3 regions of the Polaromonas sp. P1_E12 genome follow, and region 2 is predicted to be linked to each of the others. Evidence: predicted binding sites of a transcription regulator. Region 2 holds the regulator's gene; each other region holds the start of a gene.
The links. The regulator sigma-54, encoded in region 2, starts transcription at its own class of promoters, with help from an activator protein. The targets are predictions, from matches to a motif close to TGGCANGNAANCTGCTTT.
Positions count from the first base shown of each region.

Region 1: a site for sigma-54 is predicted at 1,717-1,734, ahead of AC1D13_RS19570 (formate/nitrite transporter family protein). Genes of this name have one in related genera too.
Region 3: a site for sigma-54 is predicted at 3,166-3,183, ahead of AC1D13_RS02265 (CmpA/NrtA family ABC transporter substrate-binding protein). Genes of this name have one in related genera too.

Region 1 is NZ_JBFUBB010000007.1:272,577-278,496, reverse strand. It holds gene AC1D13_RS19575 (bifunctional protein-serine/threonine kinase/phosphatase) at 1-680, opposite strand, end outside; gene AC1D13_RS19570 (formate/nitrite transporter family protein) at 744-1,556, opposite strand; gene AC1D13_RS19565 (dienelactone hydrolase family protein) at 1,892-2,710, opposite strand; gene AC1D13_RS19560 (GlxA family transcriptional regulator) at 2,838-3,818, shown strand; gene AC1D13_RS19555 (ketopantoate reductase family protein) at 3,831-4,745, opposite strand; gene AC1D13_RS19550 (LysR family transcriptional regulator) at 4,855-5,784, opposite strand; gene AC1D13_RS19545 (NADPH-dependent F420 reductase) at 5,891-5,920, shown strand, end outside.
Region 2 is NZ_JBFUBB010000008.1:105,955-111,874, forward strand. It holds gene AC1D13_RS20820 (SPOR domain-containing protein) at 1-411, shown strand, start outside; gene AC1D13_RS20825 (thiol:disulfide interchange protein DsbA/DsbL) at 540-1,187, shown strand; gene lptA (lipopolysaccharide transport periplasmic protein LptA) at 1,347-1,973, shown strand; gene lptB (LPS export ABC transporter ATP-binding protein) at 1,988-2,779, shown strand; gene AC1D13_RS20840 (RNA polymerase factor sigma-54) at 2,925-4,460, shown strand; gene AC1D13_RS20845 (THUMP domain-containing class I SAM-dependent RNA methyltransferase) at 4,502-5,920, shown strand, end outside.
Region 3 is NZ_JBFUBB010000001.1:465,945-471,864, reverse strand. It holds gene AC1D13_RS02285 (branched-chain amino acid ABC transporter substrate-binding protein) at 1-457, opposite strand, end outside; gene AC1D13_RS02280 (Hsp20/alpha crystallin family protein) at 599-1,000, shown strand; gene tsaD (tRNA (adenosine(37)-N6)-threonylcarbamoyltransferase complex transferase subunit TsaD) at 1,098-2,141, opposite strand; gene AC1D13_RS02270 (ANTAR domain-containing response regulator) at 2,354-2,986, shown strand; gene AC1D13_RS02265 (CmpA/NrtA family ABC transporter substrate-binding protein) at 3,355-4,599, shown strand; gene ntrB (nitrate ABC transporter permease) at 4,798-5,625, shown strand; gene AC1D13_RS02255 (ABC transporter ATP-binding protein) at 5,635-5,920, shown strand, end outside.

The DNA.
Region 1 (5,920 bases), on a different contig from region 2:
AGGGCTTTTTCAACGATGGATTTGGCCGCCATATCAAGCCCACCGGGCTCGTCGGCACAGATGTGGATGAGGCCGGCCATGTCGTATTCGCTGACGTGTTCGTACACGCCGTCGGTGGCCAGAAGAAAGATGTCGCCCTGCTCCACCTGCTGGGTCTGGTAGTCGATCTCAAGCTGCGGCTTGAAGCCCAGCGCACGGCCAAGGTAGCTTTGGCCCTGGGAAATCCACACACGGTGGTCGTTGGTCAGTTGTTCCAGCGCCTTGCCGCGCAGGCGGTAAATGCGCGAGTCACCGACATGAAAAATATGCGCGGTGGTCGACTTGATGACCATGGCGCTCAGCGTGCACACATAACCTTTATCCTTGTCGTAGCGGTATTGGCTTTTCTGCGTCTGGGCATGCAGCCAGGAGTTGGTGGCGCTCAAGATCCGCTCGGCCGATGTCTTGACCGACCAGGCCTCCGAGGTGCAGTAATAGTCTTCAAGAAAACCAGTGACGGCGTACTGGCTGGCCACGTCGCTGACGGCGCTGCTGCTGATGCCGTCGGCCAGCGCAACGGCGATGCCCTTGGCGCTCAGTTGCGGCTCTTTAGGTACATAGATACCGTGGAAATCCTGGTTGGTTTCCTTGCGGCCCTTGTCCGAATACTGACCTGCCGATATCTTCAGTTCACTGGACATGTGGGGTACCGGCAAAGCCCCCGCGCATGCAAGATGCGCGAGGGCCTTTGTTTTGGAGGCGGATTATTTGAAAGAACGTGTCGGTCCGGTTTTAATGTGTGTGGCATACAGCGTCAAGCCGGTGAAGGCCAGGCCGCCCACCAGGTTGCCCAGCACCGTCGGAATTTCGTTCCAGATCAGGTAGTCCATGATGGTGAAATGCGCGCCCAGCAGCAGGCCGGATGGGAACAGGAACATGTTCACGATGGAGTGCTCAAACACCATGTAAAAGAACAGCATGATGGGCATCCACATCGCGATCACCTTGCCGCTGACCTGGGTGGAGATCATCGCACCCACCACGCCGGCCGACACCATCCAGTTGCACAACATGCCGCGCACGAAGAGCGTGAGCATGCCGTTCGCACCGTATTTCTGGTAGCCCAGCGTGCGGCTCTCGCCCACGATGCCGATAGCCTTGCCCACGGCGCTGGGCTCGGTCGAGAAGCCGTTGGTGACGTAGATGGCCATCATCACCGCCACCGTGAAGGCGCCCGCGAAGTTGCCGACGAACACCAGGCCCCAGTTACGCAGCACACCCTTGAGCGTGACGCCCGGGCGCTTGTCGATCAGCGCCAGCGGGCACAACACAAACACGCCGGTCAGCAAGTCGAAGCCGAACAGGTACAGCATGACAAAACCCACCGGGAACAGCACGGCGCCCAGCAGGGGCTGGCCGGTCTGCACGTTGATGGTGACGGCGAACCAGGCTGCCAGAGCCAGAATGGCGCCGGCCATGTAGGCCCGGATAACGGTGTCGCGGGTGGACATGAAGATTTTGGATTCACCCGCATCCACCATCTTGGTCACAAATTCCGAAGGCACTAAATAAGCCATACGATCCCTCTAAATCCTGAAAAAAGCCAAAAAAAAATCCACTTCGAGATCTTCAAAAGATTGAAGACCGAAGTGGACGTCGTTATCCATTCAGATCGATGGGCACCGGCGAAGCCCGCCGTACCCTGCGCAGGCCTTCGTTAGCCTGACCTGATGGATGCAAGCACATACCGTGCCGCTAACAAAACACCGCGAATCCGGGCTTGCCGACGCTTTAGCGACGCTTTTACCCGTCGTTTTGGCACTGCGAAGGGAGTGACTGCCCCAAATTTGTGCATCGAGGTGTCCATCTTTAAATATTTTGGTGCCAGCTGGGCCACTGCCGGATACAGGCGCTAAGGCGCAAGCCGCTGCGCAAAGAACGCCAGGATCTCGTCACGCGCCGCCAGTGTGGGCTGGCCCGCCTCGTCGATCAGGTGGGCGGTGACCACGCTGTGCGGTGTCTTCACGTGCGCCGCAAAGAACGGCGGCACGTCGGGGTTGGCGGCGCTGTCGGGCAGCACGCGGCCCACAAAGCGGTCGCCCAGCGCCTCGGCATAGGCCGCAAAGCGCTGGGCCCTGCAAAAGCTGTCGCCTTCAAACCGATAGGCCAGCACCGTGAGGTTCTCGCGGTCCAGCCGCTGGCGGACGGCCTTGATGTCCGCAGGCGAAATTTCGATGCCGGCCGGATCATTGAGCGGCAGCGACGGCTGGCACAGCACCGGCGCCAGCATGGCAGGCTCCAGCATCATCGTGAGGGCGAAATTACCCGTCCAGCACATGCCGATGGCGCCCACGCCGGGGCCGCCGCACTCGTCATGCGCCAGCCTTGCCAGTGCCCGCAGCCACTGCGTGGCCGGGCTGGCCTGGTTGGACGCGAACGCGCGGAACTCGGCGCTGACACAGGCGCGCTGAAAGATGGCCGCGCCTTCATCGGCACGCGGCACGGCGCCGTCGCGGCCAAAGAGCGACGGCATGTAGACGGTAAAACCTGCGTCGCGCACCCAACGGCTGAAGCGCGCCACGTGCGGGCTGATGCCGGGCATCTCGGTCATGACGATCACGGCCGGGCCTGTACCCATGAGGTAGACCTTCCTGGTGATGCCGTCGAGCGTGATCTCGCGCTGGGTGAAATCCTCGAGGGAGTCGTCTTCGGTCAGCTTGCGCGTTGTCATCGGTGTCCTTGCTTTGCGAACGGTGGGAGCAATGGCGTCCGTGGAATTCATGGAACAGATGAATTTGGCACCGCACGCGCGTAAACTCCCAGTGTCTATTTCGACATGTTTAAGGCCTTTTCAGCCAATGCGAGATTTCACCCTCCTGCTGCTGCCGGGCACCTTTGCCACCGGCGTGGCGGCCACGCTCGATATCCTGCAGGCCGCGTCTGCCCTCGCGCCGCGCATGAAGCTGGCGCGCCCCACCTGGCGCGTGTTGTCAGCCACCGGCGGCCCGGTGCCGCTGAGCTCGGGCCTTCACATAGACACCGCGGCCCTGCCCCGGCGCTACCGGCCCGATGCTGCCACCTGGATCGTGCCGGGCCTGGGCCTGGACAACCCGCAGGCCCTCAACACCGGCTTGGCCACCGCAGACGCGCAACGCGTGATTCAGGCCGTCGCCGCGCATGCTGCGCACGGTGGCCGTGTTGCGGCGTCGTGCTCGGCGGTTTTTTTGCTTCAGGCGGCCGGTGTGCTGGCCGGGCGCCGGGTCACCACCTCCTGGTGGCTGGCGCAGGAGCTTCGAAGGCGGGAGCCGGCCTGTACCGTCAATGCCGACCGGATGGTGTGCGCCGACGGCCCGGTGAGCACCGCAGGTGCCGCCTTTGCGCAAACCGACCTGATGCTGCATTTGCTACGCGAGCAGTTCGGGGTAGCCCTGGCCGAGGCTGTAGGACGCATCCTCTTGATCGACGGGCGGCAGGCGCAAGCGCCTTTTGTGGTGCCGGCCATGCTCTCCAGCGGCAACGCACTGGTGGCCCGCCTGGTGGCGCGCATCGAATCCGCCCTGCCCAGCCCACCGAGCGTGGAGGCACTGGCAAACGAATTCGCGATGTCGCAGCGAACGCTGTCACGCCATGTGCGTGAAGCCACGGGCAAGAGCACGATGGCGCTGGTGCAAAGCGTTCGGCTCAATCGCGCGCGGATGCTGATTGAGTCCAGCCGGATGACCATCGAACGCGTGGCCGAGCAAGTGGGCTACGAAGATGCCACGGCGCTCCGGCGCATGATGCACAAGGCGGCGGGCGCCAACCCGAGCCGATACCGGGCGGCGGGGTTAAGAGCTTGAGAGCCCGGCGATTCAGGTGAGGGCCTGCCTGGACTCCATCAACTTCACCAGAGCCCACAGCACCCGGTTCGCCGGCGTGGCCACACCCAGCGCTTCACCGCGCCTGACGACCAGCCCGTTGAGGTAGTCGATCTCAGTGGGTTTGCCGCGCGCCAGGTCTTGTGCGGTGGATGACAACTGGTTGGGCATGCTGCCGGCCAGTTTGTCCACGGCCAGGTGCATGTCGCCCTGCACCTGCACGCCTTCGGCCTCTGCCACGGCCAGGCATTCGGCCACCACGTCGCGCATGACGTCTTTCACGCCCTCGCCTTGCACGGTTTTGCCGTACGGCAGCTGCGCGATGGCCGAGACGGCGTTGTAGGCGCAGTTGAGGATGAGCTTGGCCCACAACGCGCCGCGCACGTTGCTGGAGATTTCAACCGGCACACCGGCTGCGATGAAGGCCTGGGCCACGGCCTCGCTCCGGCTGGCCGGCTCAATCACCAGCTCGCCGCGGCCGTGGTGCCTGACGTGGCCGGGGCCGGCCATTTCGGTGGCCACGTACACCACGGCGGCCGCCACGGCGTGCTGCGGCAGCACGGTGCGCAGGCGGTCGGCGTTGTCCACGCCGTTTTGCAGGCACAGCACCAGCGCATCCGGTGCCAGGTGCGGCCGGATCAATGCACCGGCCGCTTCGGTGTCGGTGGATTTCACGCAGAACAGCACCAGGTCGGCGCCCTGCACGGCGGTGGGTTCGCTGCTGGCGGCCAGGCGCACGTGTTCGTCGAAAGTGCGGGTTTCCATGTGCAGGCCGTCACTCTGGATGGCGTCAGCATGCCGGGGCCGGGCGATCAGCACCACGTCAAGCCCGGCACGGGCCAGCATACCGCCGTAATAACAACCAACGGCGCCTGCGCCCATCACGGCGACTTTGAGGGATTGGGTCATGGGGGTCTTTGCCTTCGGTGAGATGCAGATACGGAAACGGAAAAAGGAATTGTGGGTGAAGTCTGCCGCCCCTGCAGGCGGCCGGGCCTCTTGGAAACCTGTTCGCGGTCTACACGGGGCCGCCGGCAAAGCGCCGGGCCAGCTGGTCGCGCTCGAAGGCCTCGACGACGAAGTCGATAAACATCCGCGTCTTGGCGGGCATCTGGCTGCGCGTGGCGTAGTAGATCGAGATCGCGCCGGCATCGACATACCACTGCGGCAGCACCCTGACGAGCTCGCCGCGCTCCAGCAAAGGCAGCACATCGGGCAAAGCCACGAGCGCTACCCCCAGACCCAGCAGCGCCGCGGCGCGCATGGCCGTCGGATCGTTCATGACCATTGACTCCATAAAAACTGCCGGAACCTCAGCACCGGCCGCGTCGCGCATGACCCACTGGCGAACCCGGCCCGTTCCGCTGGAACGCAGAGCGATACCTTTGAGCCCGGCCAGACCCGTGGGGTTGGCTGGAGCCTGCTGGCCTGCCATATAGGCGGGCGACGCCACGGCGACCAGGTGAATCGGGGCCAGCGCGCGAGACACCACGCCCGGTGACAGCTCAAAGCCGCCGCCGATGGCCGCGTCATACCCCTCGGCAATCAGGTCGACCGGTCGGTTTTCAAAGTACCAGTCAGGACGTATGAGCGGATAACGGTCCAGGAAGGCCGGCAGCAAAGGCACGATGTACTCGGTGCCGAAGGTGGGTGACATGCTGACCTTGAGCGGGCCCGCGGGAGTGCCGCTGTCGCTGGAAACGGCCGCGATGGCGGACTGCAGCGCGTCGAGGTTGCCGCCGATCGATCCCAGGAAGCGTTCACCGGCTTCGGTCAGCGTGAGTTTGCGGGTTGAGCGCTGAAACAGCCGCACGCCCAGGTTTCGCTCCAGCATGGCCACATTGCGGCTGACGGCAGCTGGCGTCAGCGCCAGGCGCCGCGCCGCTTCCGAAAAGCTGCGGCCTTCGGCGCTGCGAATAAACGATTCGAGGTTGGCCAGGGTTTCCACTTCGCCATTTTAAAGTAATGATTGAAAATAATTCAATCAATTACCGGCTTATCAAAAGGCAATCAAAAACCCATCATTCACCCATCAACAACCAAGGAGTGAATTTATGTCTACCCCCTCAACCCCATCCAGCACC
Region 2 (5,920 bases):
CCTCCGGCAGCGGTTGAAGTGCCTGGTGTTCCAGTACCCGACCCCTCCGCCGGAGCCACCCCCAAGGCCGCCGCTTCAGCGCCGGCCAAAGTGGCCAAACCAGCGCCTGCCGATCCGCTGGGCGATCTGGCAAAGGCCAAGGTCGAAGGCCTGTCATCCGGTCCGGGAGCGGATCCCTTCAGCTATTTCATTCAGGCCGGTGCCTTTCGCACGCCGGAAGATGCGGAACAGCAACGCGCCAAGTTGCTGCTGCTGGGCATGCAGGCCAAAGTGACGGAACGCGAGCAGGCTGGCCGCACCGTGTACCGCGTGCGTCTTGGCCCTTTCGACAAGAAGGAAGATGCCGACAAGGCCAAGGAGCGCCTGGACAACAATTCCATTGAAACCGCGCTGGTCCGGGTCCAGCGCTGAAGCCCTCATCCAACGATAGGCTGAACTTTTCACGAGGCTGGTGTACAAACCCCTATACCCCGCGCCACGAGGCATCCGCCAGAGGGGCGGTTTCCGGGCTATTTCTGTCATTCCAGGAGAAAAATCTGATGCAACGCCGTGAGTTTTCGTTTTCAGCCGCCGCCCTGGGCGGCATCGCCGCCCTGCCCACCCTGGCACAAGCCCAGGCCAAGGCCTTCAAGGACGGCGAGGATTACCTGACGCTGGACAAGCCGGCGCCGACCGAAGCCGCCGCCGGCCGGGTCGAGGTGGTGGAATTCTTCTGGTACAACTGCCCCCATTGCAACGCCTTCGAGCCGCAATTCGAAGCCTGGATGAAGCAGATCCCCAAGGACGTGTCCGTGCGGCGTGTTCCAGTGTCCTTCCGGCCCGATTTCGAACCTCAGCAGCGCCTGTATTACGTGCTTGAGGCCATGGGAAAAATTGAGGAACTTCACAAGAAGGTGTTTGCCACGATTCATGTGGAAAAACAACCGCTTAACACGCCCGAGCTGATAGCTGCATGGGCTGAAAAGCAGGGCCTCAACAAGGCCAAATTCGTTGAGTTCTACAACTCCTTTTCGGTCGCCTCCAAGGCGCGCAAGGCCACACAGCTGCAGGACAGCTACAAAGTGGCCGGCGTGCCGTCGCTGGGTATCGCCGGGCGTTATTACACCTCGTCGGACCAAACCCAAACCATGACCCGCGCGCTGCAGGTCACAGATCACCTGATCGCCCAATCCCGCAAGGCCAAATAAAGAAAGCGCCCGCGGCCGTGCGCCGCGCCAAACACCGGCTCAAAAAACCCGCCCGATTTCCGGCGGGTTTTTTTATGCCCCTAATATTCCCCGTGCAAGCCATTCCCGCAGCTGGCATGGCTACAATGACCCAACACCAAGCAGCAAGATTCGTGCCTTATGAAACACCCCATTTTTTCCCTCATCCTGCCGGTCATCCTGGCGCTGGGGTCGGCTTTCCCGGCCGCTGCCGAAAAAGCTGATCGGGACAAACCCATGAACGCGGAGGCAGATGCCCTGCGTTATGACGACCTGAAGCAAACCAGCGTTTTTACCGGCAATGTGGTGATCACCAAGGGAACGACCATCGTGCGCGGCGAGCGCGTTGACGTCATGCAGGATCCCGAGGGCTACCAGCAGGCGGTGTCCGTCGCGGCGCCCGGCAAGCTGGCGTTTTACCGGAAAAAGCGTGACGGCGTAGACGAGTACATCGAAGGCGAAGGCGAACGCATTGAATATGACAGCCGCGCCGACCTGGTGAAGTTCATCAAGCGGGCGGTGGTGCGCCGCTACAACGGTGCCACCCTGGTGGACGAAACCACCGGCAGCCTGATTGTTTATGACAACAACACCGACGTCTTCACCGTGGATGGGGGCGCGCAAAACCGTACGGCCAGCAACCCCACGGGGCGGGTTCGCGCCATGCTGTCACCCCGCGCGACAGCCTCGGCACCCGTTGCGGCACCGCCCGCGGGCCCAGCCCCGGTTCTGCGCCCCAGCACGACGCTGGGCAATGAAAAGAACTAGAAAGACCTGCACAGATGGATGTGGTGACTGACACTTCAGCGGCCCCGGCCGCTCCTGCCCTGACCCCCAGCCGCCTTGTTGCGCAAGGTCTGCAAAAATCGTACGGCAGCCGCAAGGTGGTGCAGGACGTTTCGCTGTCCGTGCAAAAAGGCGAAGTCGTGGGCCTGCTGGGCCCCAACGGCGCGGGCAAAACGACCTCGTTCTACATGATCGTGGGCCTGGTGCGCGCCGATGCAGGCGAAATTTCCATCGACGGCGAGTCGGTCGAGCACATGCCGATTCACCTGCGTGCCCGCCTGGGCCTGAGCTACCTGCCGCAGGAAGCGTCGATTTTCCGCAAGCTCACGGTGGAAGAAAACGTGCGTGCCGTGCTGGAGCTGCAGCTCGACAAAACCGGAAAACCGCTGGGGCGCGCAGACATCGAGTCGCGGCTCGACGCCCTGCTGCAGGATTTGCGGGTAGATCATTTGCGCAACTCACCGGCACCGGCGCTCTCGGGCGGCGAGCGCCGCCGGGTCGAAATCGCGCGGGCGCTGGCAACCCAGCCGCGCTTCATCCTGCTGGATGAGCCCTTTGCCGGTATCGACCCCATTGCCGTAATCGAAATCCAGCGCATCATCGGTTTCCTCAAATCGCGCGGCATCGGCGTGCTGATCACCGACCACAACGTGCGTGAAACACTGGGCATTTGCGACCACGCCTACATCATCAGCGACGGCCACGTGCTGGCGCAAGGCACACCGTCCGAGATCGTGAATAACGCCGATGTGCGCCGCGTCTATCTCGGCGAACACTTCAAGATGTAGAACATGGTTCCCCCCTGTTGTCGCTCACTTCGTGTAGCTCCCTCTCCCCCTCCGGGGACGGCGCCTGCGGCCTGGCAAAGCCAGTTCCGCGGCGCCCGCTGGTTAAAGACGTATTGCCTCAACCTTCCGCAAGTTTGAAAATCCAGTGAAACAAGGTCTGTCACTCCGCGTCTCGCAGCATCTTGCGCTGACACCTCAACTACAGCAGTCGATCCGGCTGTTGCAGCTGTCGACGCTTGAGTTGAGCCAGGAGGTCGAGCAGATGCTCGACGAAAACCCGTTTCTGGAAGTGTCGGAAGAGACGGCGGTGCGCGAAGAGTTTGGGCTGGAGCACATCAACACGCCGGTAAGCCAGGACAGCCGCGAGTTTGAATCTGCTACGGATTCGATAGCTGGCGGCGCAGACGAGACTAGCGCTACAGCCCCGAATGACGCAGAAGTCAGTGCGGAGCCCAAGCTCGAGGAAAGCTGGGAAGGCGATGGCACGGTAGAAACCACGCCCGACGACAGCGAGTGGGGAAGCGACGCACCGGCGCGCAAGAACAACAATGAAGAGAGCGAAGCCGAGGCCTCCGACCTCACGGGCAGCCATGAGTCGCTGCAGGACCACCTGCACCGGCAATCGCTGAGCTTGCGCCTGTCGGAGGAAGACCGTGCCGCGCTGCACTTCCTCATTGAATCGCTCAACGACGACGGCTACCTTGAAGACAGCCTGGCGTCGCTCGCGGCCGGTCTTGCAAGAGATGACATGGCGCAGGCGGAAGAACTGGAGCAGCGTTTTGCGATGGCGCTCAAGCTGCTGCACCACATGGAGCCTGCCGGTGTCGGTGCGCGCAACCTGGCGGAATGCCTGAGCCTGCAGCTGCTGGACTGCAAGGACTGCGAAGAAACCCGCGCAGCCATTGCCATGTGCAAGCAACCGATGGAGCTGCTGGCCAAGCGCGACGTGAAACGCCTGTCGCACCTGTGCGGTTTCACCGAAGCCGCCATCAAGGGCGCGATCACGGTGATAGGCCGGCTCGATCCCAAGCCCGGGCGCCGCTTCGTGAACGTGGAGCGCAACCTGATCGTGCCCGACGTCATCGTCATCAAGTCGGGCCGGGGCTTCAAGGTTTCGCTCAATGGCGACGTCATGCCGCGCCTGCGCGTGCACGACATTTATGCCAATGCCCTCAAGCAGCACAAGGGCCAGGGCGGCCAGGCGCTGCAGCAGCGCCTGCAGGAGGCCCGCTGGTTCATCAAGAACATCCAGCAGCGCTTTGACACCATCCTGCGCGTGAGCAGTGCGATTGTGGAACGGCAGAAAAATTTCTTCACGCACGGTGAACTCGCCATGCGCCCGCTGGTGCTGCGCGAAATCGCCGACGAGCTGGGCCTGCACGAGTCCACCATCTCCCGCGTGACCACGGCCAAGTACATGGGCACCCCTTTCGGCACCTTTGAGCTCAAGTATTTCTTCGGCTCCGCGCTCGGCACCGAAACCGGCGGCAATGCTTCCAGCACGGCGGTACGCGCGCTCATCAAACAATTTGTCTCGTCCGAAAGCCTCAAGAAACCGCTCAGCGACAACCAGATTTCCGAAATGCTCAAGGAGCAGGGCATTGAATGCGCACGCCGCACCGTGGCCAAGTACCGCGAAGCCCTGCGCATAGCGCCCGCCAACCTGCGCAAATCACTCTAGCCGCCCAATCAGGCCGCGCTGCCCGTCCCTCAAAGTCAGTCATGAATCAACTCCAATTGTTTTTACCGTGCGCCGCAGGCGTCGAAACCCTGCTGGCCACCGAGGTCAAGCGTGTCACCGGGATCGACGGCAAAGCCTGGCGCGCCGGCGTGCAGCTGCAGGCGTCGTGGCGCGACGCGTTGCAGCTCAACCTGCACAGCCGGCTGGCGCAGCGTGTACTGATCGAGCTGCAGCACAACCAGTACCGCAGTGAGCAAGACCTCTACAACGCTGCTGCCAACGTGGCCTGGGAAATCTGGTTCACGCCCAAGCAGACCTTCAAGGTCGAGATCACCGCCCAGCACAGCCCGCTGCAAAGCCTGAACTTCGCGGCGCTGAAGATCAAAGACGCGATCGCCGACCGCTTTCGCGCCAAGTTCGACGACGTGCGCCCCAGCGTCGACACGCGCTGGCCCGACGTGCGCGTCTACGTGCACCTGACGACGGACACCGTCACGGTCTACATCGACACCTCGGGTGAGCCGCTCTTCAAGCGCGGTTGGCGCGAAGACAAGGGTGATGCCCCGCTGAAGGAAACCCTGGCCGCCGCCATGATTGCCGCCAGCGGATGGGATCAGCTCTGTAAAGAAGGCGTGCCGCTCTATGACCCCTGCTGCGGCTCGGGCACCATCGCGATTGAAGCCGCGCAGATCGCGTGCAACATCGCACCCGGCATCAACCGCCGTTTTGCCTTTCAGAAATACCTGCCCTTTCAGGGCCACGTGTGGGACGGCCTCCTCGACCAGGCGGAAGCCGCCATCACCGAGCCCACGGCCAAGGTGTTCGGCAGCGACGTGTCTTTCCGCATGGTTGACTTTGCCGAGCGCAATGCCGAACGTGCCGGTGTGGCCAATGCGGTGGAATTCCGCGGCGGCGACGCGCTGCAGCGTATGCCACCTGCGCCTTCGGGCGTGATGCTGGTGAACCCGCCTTACGGCGAACGGATCGATGTGGCAGGCGTGGCCGGCATCACCGGCCTGCAGGGACGCGACCAGCGCCGCCAGCAAGGACATGCCGAAGGACGCGTGCAGCAGGACCACCGCAACCAACCCATTGACGAATTCGGCCAGCCGCTGAACCGGGACAGCGGTGATCGGGGTGACACACGTGAAGAACCCGCCTTCGAGACATCGCGCGACCGCTCGGCCAATCCCGGCCGCGAACAGGCACAAAACGCCTGGGGCGAAGAAGCGACGGAGTTTTTTCCGCAACTGGCCGCGCACTGGAAGAAAAACTACGCCGGCTGGACCGCTCACGTGCTCACGCCCGACCTCAAACTGCCGGGCAAGATGCGCCTGAAAGAATCGCGGCGCGTGCCGATGTGGAACGGCCCCATCGAATGCCGCCTGTTCCGCTTTGACATGGTGGCGGGCTCCGCACGCGGCAAGCCCGGCGCAGCCACCCCCACCCCACCGAACGAG
Region 3 (5,920 bases), on a different contig from region 2:
ACTTTTCATTCGTCAGGATCGGGTCGACCGCCGAGTAGTTGAGAAACAGCACGCGCTTGTTCGGCTCACGTTCGTTGTGCTTGTTGATGGCGTCGATCAGCACAGCCGCAATCGCGGAGGAATTGCCCTGTGCAACGATGGTCACGCCGTCGTCGATCGCCGAGCGCAATGCCGCCAGCGCCTCTTCGTTCTGGCCCTTGCTGTCGTAGCGCTCAACGACCAGGTTGCGCGGGCCGCCTGCCAGCTTCACACCGCCACGGGCATTGACGCGCTCAGTGGCCCAGACGAGGTTTCGGAACACCGCTTCGCCGGTATTGGCGAATGCGCCTGACAGGCTTTCGATCAGCGCAATACGAACAGGTGCCGGCACAGGCGGCTGGCTTGCGGTCTGCGCGAACGCCGCCGCCGAGGCGCAAAGACATAGGGCCATGAGGAAGCGTTTCAAGTGTTTCTGCATAAAAAAATAGACCCTGGTCTTTTGCCTGATTTGGCTTGAATAAACCGCTTGCACACCTAACTGGGGTGCAAGCGGCAATCACGGTGAGCGCCGCGCAGTGTAAGGGGAAAACACCCCTTGTTCATCCATCAAGGAATAGCCATGTTTTACTCTCTCGCCCATCGCCCTGCCCGTGCCTTTCAACGCCACTACGCACCCGTCGTGAGCAACGGCGCCCTGGAAAAATTCCTCAACGATACCTTCTCGTCGCTGTCTGACACCGGCGCCGCCAAGGCTGCCAACGTGGAAGACCTCGAGAAGGCCTATACCCTGCAATTCGACGTTCCCGGCCTGGCCCGCGAACAACTGGATATCGGCATTGAAGGCGACGTGGTTCGTGTCTCCAGCAAGGAAGACGCACCCCGCAAGATCAAGGCCGCATGGCGCTTCCCGCTGGAAATCGATACCGCCAACAGCAGCGCCAAACTGGAAAACGGCGTGTTGACCCTGACACTGGGCAAAAAAGTCCCTGTCAGCAACGTCACCCACCTCGACATCCAGTAGCCACCGACCAAAGCCGGGTAGCCGTCCCTGCCAGCCAGGGCCGCAGAACCGGCTTTGCCGGGCCGCAGGCGCAGCGGCCCCCTCGGGGGGCAGGGAGCTACGCGGCGCGAGCGACCGTGGGGGTCAAACTCCAGCGCGGCTTCACATCAAACGTGTAGTCGCGCTGAAGCGTTTCAAGCCCGGCTTGCAGGCGCATGCCAGCCGCCAGGGCGATCATGGCGCCGTTGTCGGTGCATAAATGCAGCTCGGGGTAATGCACGCGGATGCCTCGCTGTTTGCACACGGCATCAAGTTGGCTGCGCAGCAGCGCATTGGCGCCCACGCCGCCAGCCACCACCAGGCGCTTCAACCCGGTTTGCGTCATGGCTGCGAGTGATTTTTTCACCAGCACTTCAACGATGGCCGCCTGCGTAGACGCGGCCAGATCGGCTTTGCGGCTTTCCAGATCCGGCCCCAGTTTTTTGGCCTGCGTTAGCACCGCGGTTTTGAGCCCGGCAAAGGAAAAATCAAGATCGCCGCTGTGCAGCAAGGGTCGCGGCAACTTAAAGGCCGCGCCGTCACCGCCCTCAGCCAGCTTCGACAGATGTGGCCCTCCTGGATAAGGCAGGCCCATCAGCTTGGCCGACTTGTCAAAGGCCTCACCCGCCGCATCGTCAATGGTTTCACCCAGCAATTCATAACTTCCCACACGGTCCACGCGCATCAATTGGGTATGCCCGCCGGATACCAGTAGCGCCACAAAAGGAAATTCAGGCGGGTCGGCACTCAAAAAAGGCGACAGCAAATGCCCTTCCAGGTGATGCACACCCATGGCCGGCTTGCCCAGCGCCGCCGCCAGCGAGCAGGCCACACCCGCCCCCACCAGCAACGCACCTGCAAGCCCAGGGCCGCGCGTATAAGCCACCACATCTACCTGTGCAAGGCTGCTTCCCGCCTCTGCCATGACCTGATGTGTCAAGGGCAAGACGCGCCGGATATGGTCCCGGCTGGCCAGCTCGGGCACCACACCGCCATACGCCTGGTGCATGTCTATCTGGCTAAACAAGGCGTGCGACAGCAGGCGCGGCACTCCGCCGCCGCTGGCATCCACCAGCGCCACACCGGTTTCATCGCAACTCGATTCGATTCCTAGAACTAGCATCGTCCAAGTGTAAGGTTTGAGGTAACTCCTCACATCAACTGGGGCTGCAGGCGGGCGGTCCCCGAGGGGCTGGAGCCCGCGGCTCCAAGCCTGCCTGTGCAGGCTTGGACGGGCGACAGAGGCGAAACGTCTCGTGAGCTGCGGCCAGCAAGGCCTCGGGAGTTACACGCAGTGAACGACTGTGGGGGCACGGTTCTTGCACCGCTTGGCACATGACACCGTCCCAATCCCTGCGCCTTGTCATCATCGCCCCGGACCTGCTGGAGTCCGTATCCGATGACGCCCATGCACGGGAACTGGCCGAGCGCTCGCGCCAGCTGCGTATCGGCCTGCTGGAAAACGGTTACAACATTGTCGCGGTGCTCCCGGCCGATACCTTCCTGGACGAGCGCCTGGCGCAACTGCAACCCGACATGATCATCGTGGACGCCGAAAGTGAGGCCCGCGATTCGCTGGAGCATGTGGTCATGGCAACGCGGGACGCCCGCCGGCCCATCGTGCTGTTCACCAACGACAACGACACCAGCCACGTGAAGGATGCCGTCGCCGCCGGCGTGTCGGCCTATGTGGTGGCCGGCCTCTCCCCGGATCGAATCCGCCCCATCCTGGATGTGGCCATGGCGCGCTTTGAACACGAACAGGGCCTGCGCAAAGAACTGGCCCATGCCAAAACAGAGCTGCATGACCGAAAAGTCATAGACCGGGCCAAAGGCATGCTGATGCAGCGCCAGGGATTGTCTGAGCAGGCCGCTTACGAAAAGCTGCGCAAGGCCGCCATGGACAAGGGCCTGCGCCTAGGCGAAGTAGCCCAGCGCATGCTGGACGCCCTGGACCTGCTGGGCTGAATCGCCGGCCAGGCCTCAATAAACCCTCAATTGGTGCAGCGCACAAATACGGTGCAAACATCAACCTGCAACCCTGCGTCATCCCGCCCCGCAGCTGCCCACAGCGCACTTCACATGGCTCGCATAACTGGGCGCACCCACTCTCAAAACCACCGCGTCCTAACGACACCCGCCAACCCTGGCACAGCTTTTGCAATGCCCTAGGCACTGGTCAAAGATGGCCGACCGGCACAGCACTTCAATGGCGAAGTGTGTGGTGCCCCCAAGGAACAAAGGCGTTCGCACCCTGCATCACGTTCAACGTGTTGCCCGGGTCGAGCGCCTTTTTTGTTTTTGTCTTTCGTTTTTAACTATCAGGAGCCGCCAACATGACTGAACTGCTGAAATCTTCGCTGACACGCCGCACCGTGCTGCAGGCCGCGGCCGTAGGCGCCGTGGGCATCAACCCCGCCCTGCGCGCTGCCGTGTACGCCCAGGGCTCCGACGCGCCGGAGAAGAAGGAAGTGAAGATCGGCTTCATACCGCTGACCGACTGCGCCTCCGTGGTCATGGCCTCGGTGCTGGGCATTGACCAGAAATATGGCGTCAAGATCATCCCGACCAAAGAAGCCAGCTGGGCCGGTGTGCGCGACAAGCTCGTCAACGGCGAGCTGGACTTCGCCCACGTGCTCTACGGCCTGGTCTACGGCGTGCACATGGGCACGGCAGGCCCCAAGAAAGACATGGCTGTGCTGATGACGCTCAACAACAACGGCCAGGCCATCACGCTGTCCAAAAAACTCGCCGACAAAGGCGCGGTTGACGGCGCGGGCCTGGCCAAGCTCATGGCGACCGACAAGCGCGAATACACCTTCGCCCAGACCTTCCCCACCGGCACGCACGCCATGTGGCTTTATTACTGGCTGGCCGCCAACGGCATCAACCCGATGAAGGACGCCAAAGTGATTACCGTGCCGCCGCCGCAGATGGTGGCCAACATGCGCGTGGGCAACATGGACGGCTTCTGCGTGGGCGAGCCTTGGGGCCACCGCGCCATCATCGACGGCATCGGTGTGACCGCCGTGACCACCCAGGACGTCTGGAAGGACCACCCAGAAAAAGTACTAGGCACCACCGCCGACTTCGTCAAGAAATACCCCAACACCGCGCGTGCCGTGACCGCCGCCATCATCGAAGCCGGCAAGTGGATTGACGCCAGCCTCTCCAACAAAAACAAGATGGCCGAGACCGTGGCCGACAAGAGCTACGTCAACACCAGCGTGGACGCCATCAACCAGCGCATCCTGGGCCGCTACCAGAACGGCATGGGCAAGACCTGGGACGACCCGAACTACATGAAGTTCTACAACGACGGTGCGGTGAGCTTCCCTTACCTGTCCGACGGCATGTGGTTCCTCACACAGCACAAGCGCTGGGGCCTGATCAAGGACCATCCAGACTACCTGGGCATTGCCAAGCAAATCAACCACATCGACGTCTACAAGCAGGCAGCCACGGCGGCCAAGGCCAGCGTTCCCAAAGACATCATGCGCAGCAGCAAGCTGATGGACGGCACCGTGTGGGACGGCAAGGACCCGAAAAAATACGCCGACAGTTTCAAGGTTCACGCCTGAACACCCACGCGATATCCACGCTACACCCCACCCAACCTTCCTACGTAAAGAGGTGACGCCATGGTCAGTGCCGTATTTCACACCCCGCTGGAGGCGGCAACCCCGGCAAGCCGCAGCAGCGAAAGGCCCAGAGATGCCGCCGCTATCAATTCGATAGCTGGTGGCGCTCATCCAACGGGCGCTACAGCCCAAAATAGCATGAACGCCCCAACAAAACCCACCCCAATCACCAAGCCATCCGGCGATGCCTCCTGGCTCTGGCTCAGCGTCCTGCCCCCCCTGTTGGGCCTGGGTTTGCTGGTGCTGATCTGGGAACTGGTTTTCATGGGCACGGCCGGCAGCATTCCCTCGCCCAAAGACACCTTTGTGCAGGCGGTGCAGATCTTCAGTGATCCGTTCTACAGCAAGGGGCCGAATGACCAGGGTGTGGGCTGGAACGTGCTGTCGTCACTCAAGCGCGTGGCCATGGGCTTCGGCATGGCGGCTGTCGTCGGCATCCCGGTCGGCTTCATGATCGGGCGATTCAACTTTCTGAGCCGCATGTTCAACCCGCTGATCAGCCTGCTGCGCCCGGTCTCGCCGCTGGCCTGGTTGCCGATTGGTCTGCTGGTCTTCAAGGGCGCCAACCCCGCAGCCATCTGGACCATCTTCATCTGCTCCATCTGGCCGATGATCATCAACACGGCGGTCGGCGTGCAGCGCGTGCCCCAGGACTACATGAACGTGGCACGTGTGCTCAACCTCAGCGAGTGGAAGATCGTCACGAAAATTCTCTTCCCCGCCGTGCTGCCTTACATGCTGACCGGCGTGCGCCTGGCAGTGGGCACCGCCTGGCTCGTCATCGTCGCGGCCGAGATGCTGACCGGCGGCGTCGGCATCGGCTTCTGGGTCTGGGACGAGTGGAACAACCTCAACGTCAAGAACATCATCATCGCGATTTTTGTCATTGGCATCGTCGGGCTGGTGCTGGAGTTCGCCCTCATCAAGCTGGCCACGGCTTTTACCTTCGAAGAAGTGAAAAATTAAGGAATCGCCATGACCTCTTTCACCACCAAGTACATCGAGATCCAGGGCGTAGAGCAAACTTTCAAGACCAAAAAGGGGCCGTTCTGCGCACTGCAGCACATCAACCTCACGGTCGCCAAAGGCGAGTTCGTCACACTGATCGGCCATTCAGGCTGCGGCAAATCCACGCTGCTCAACCTGATTGCCGGCCTGACCACGCCGACAGAGGGCAGCCTGCTGTGCGCCAACCGCGAGATTGCCGGACCCGGCCCCGAGCGCGCTGTCGTATTCCAGAACCATTCGCTGCTGCCCTGGC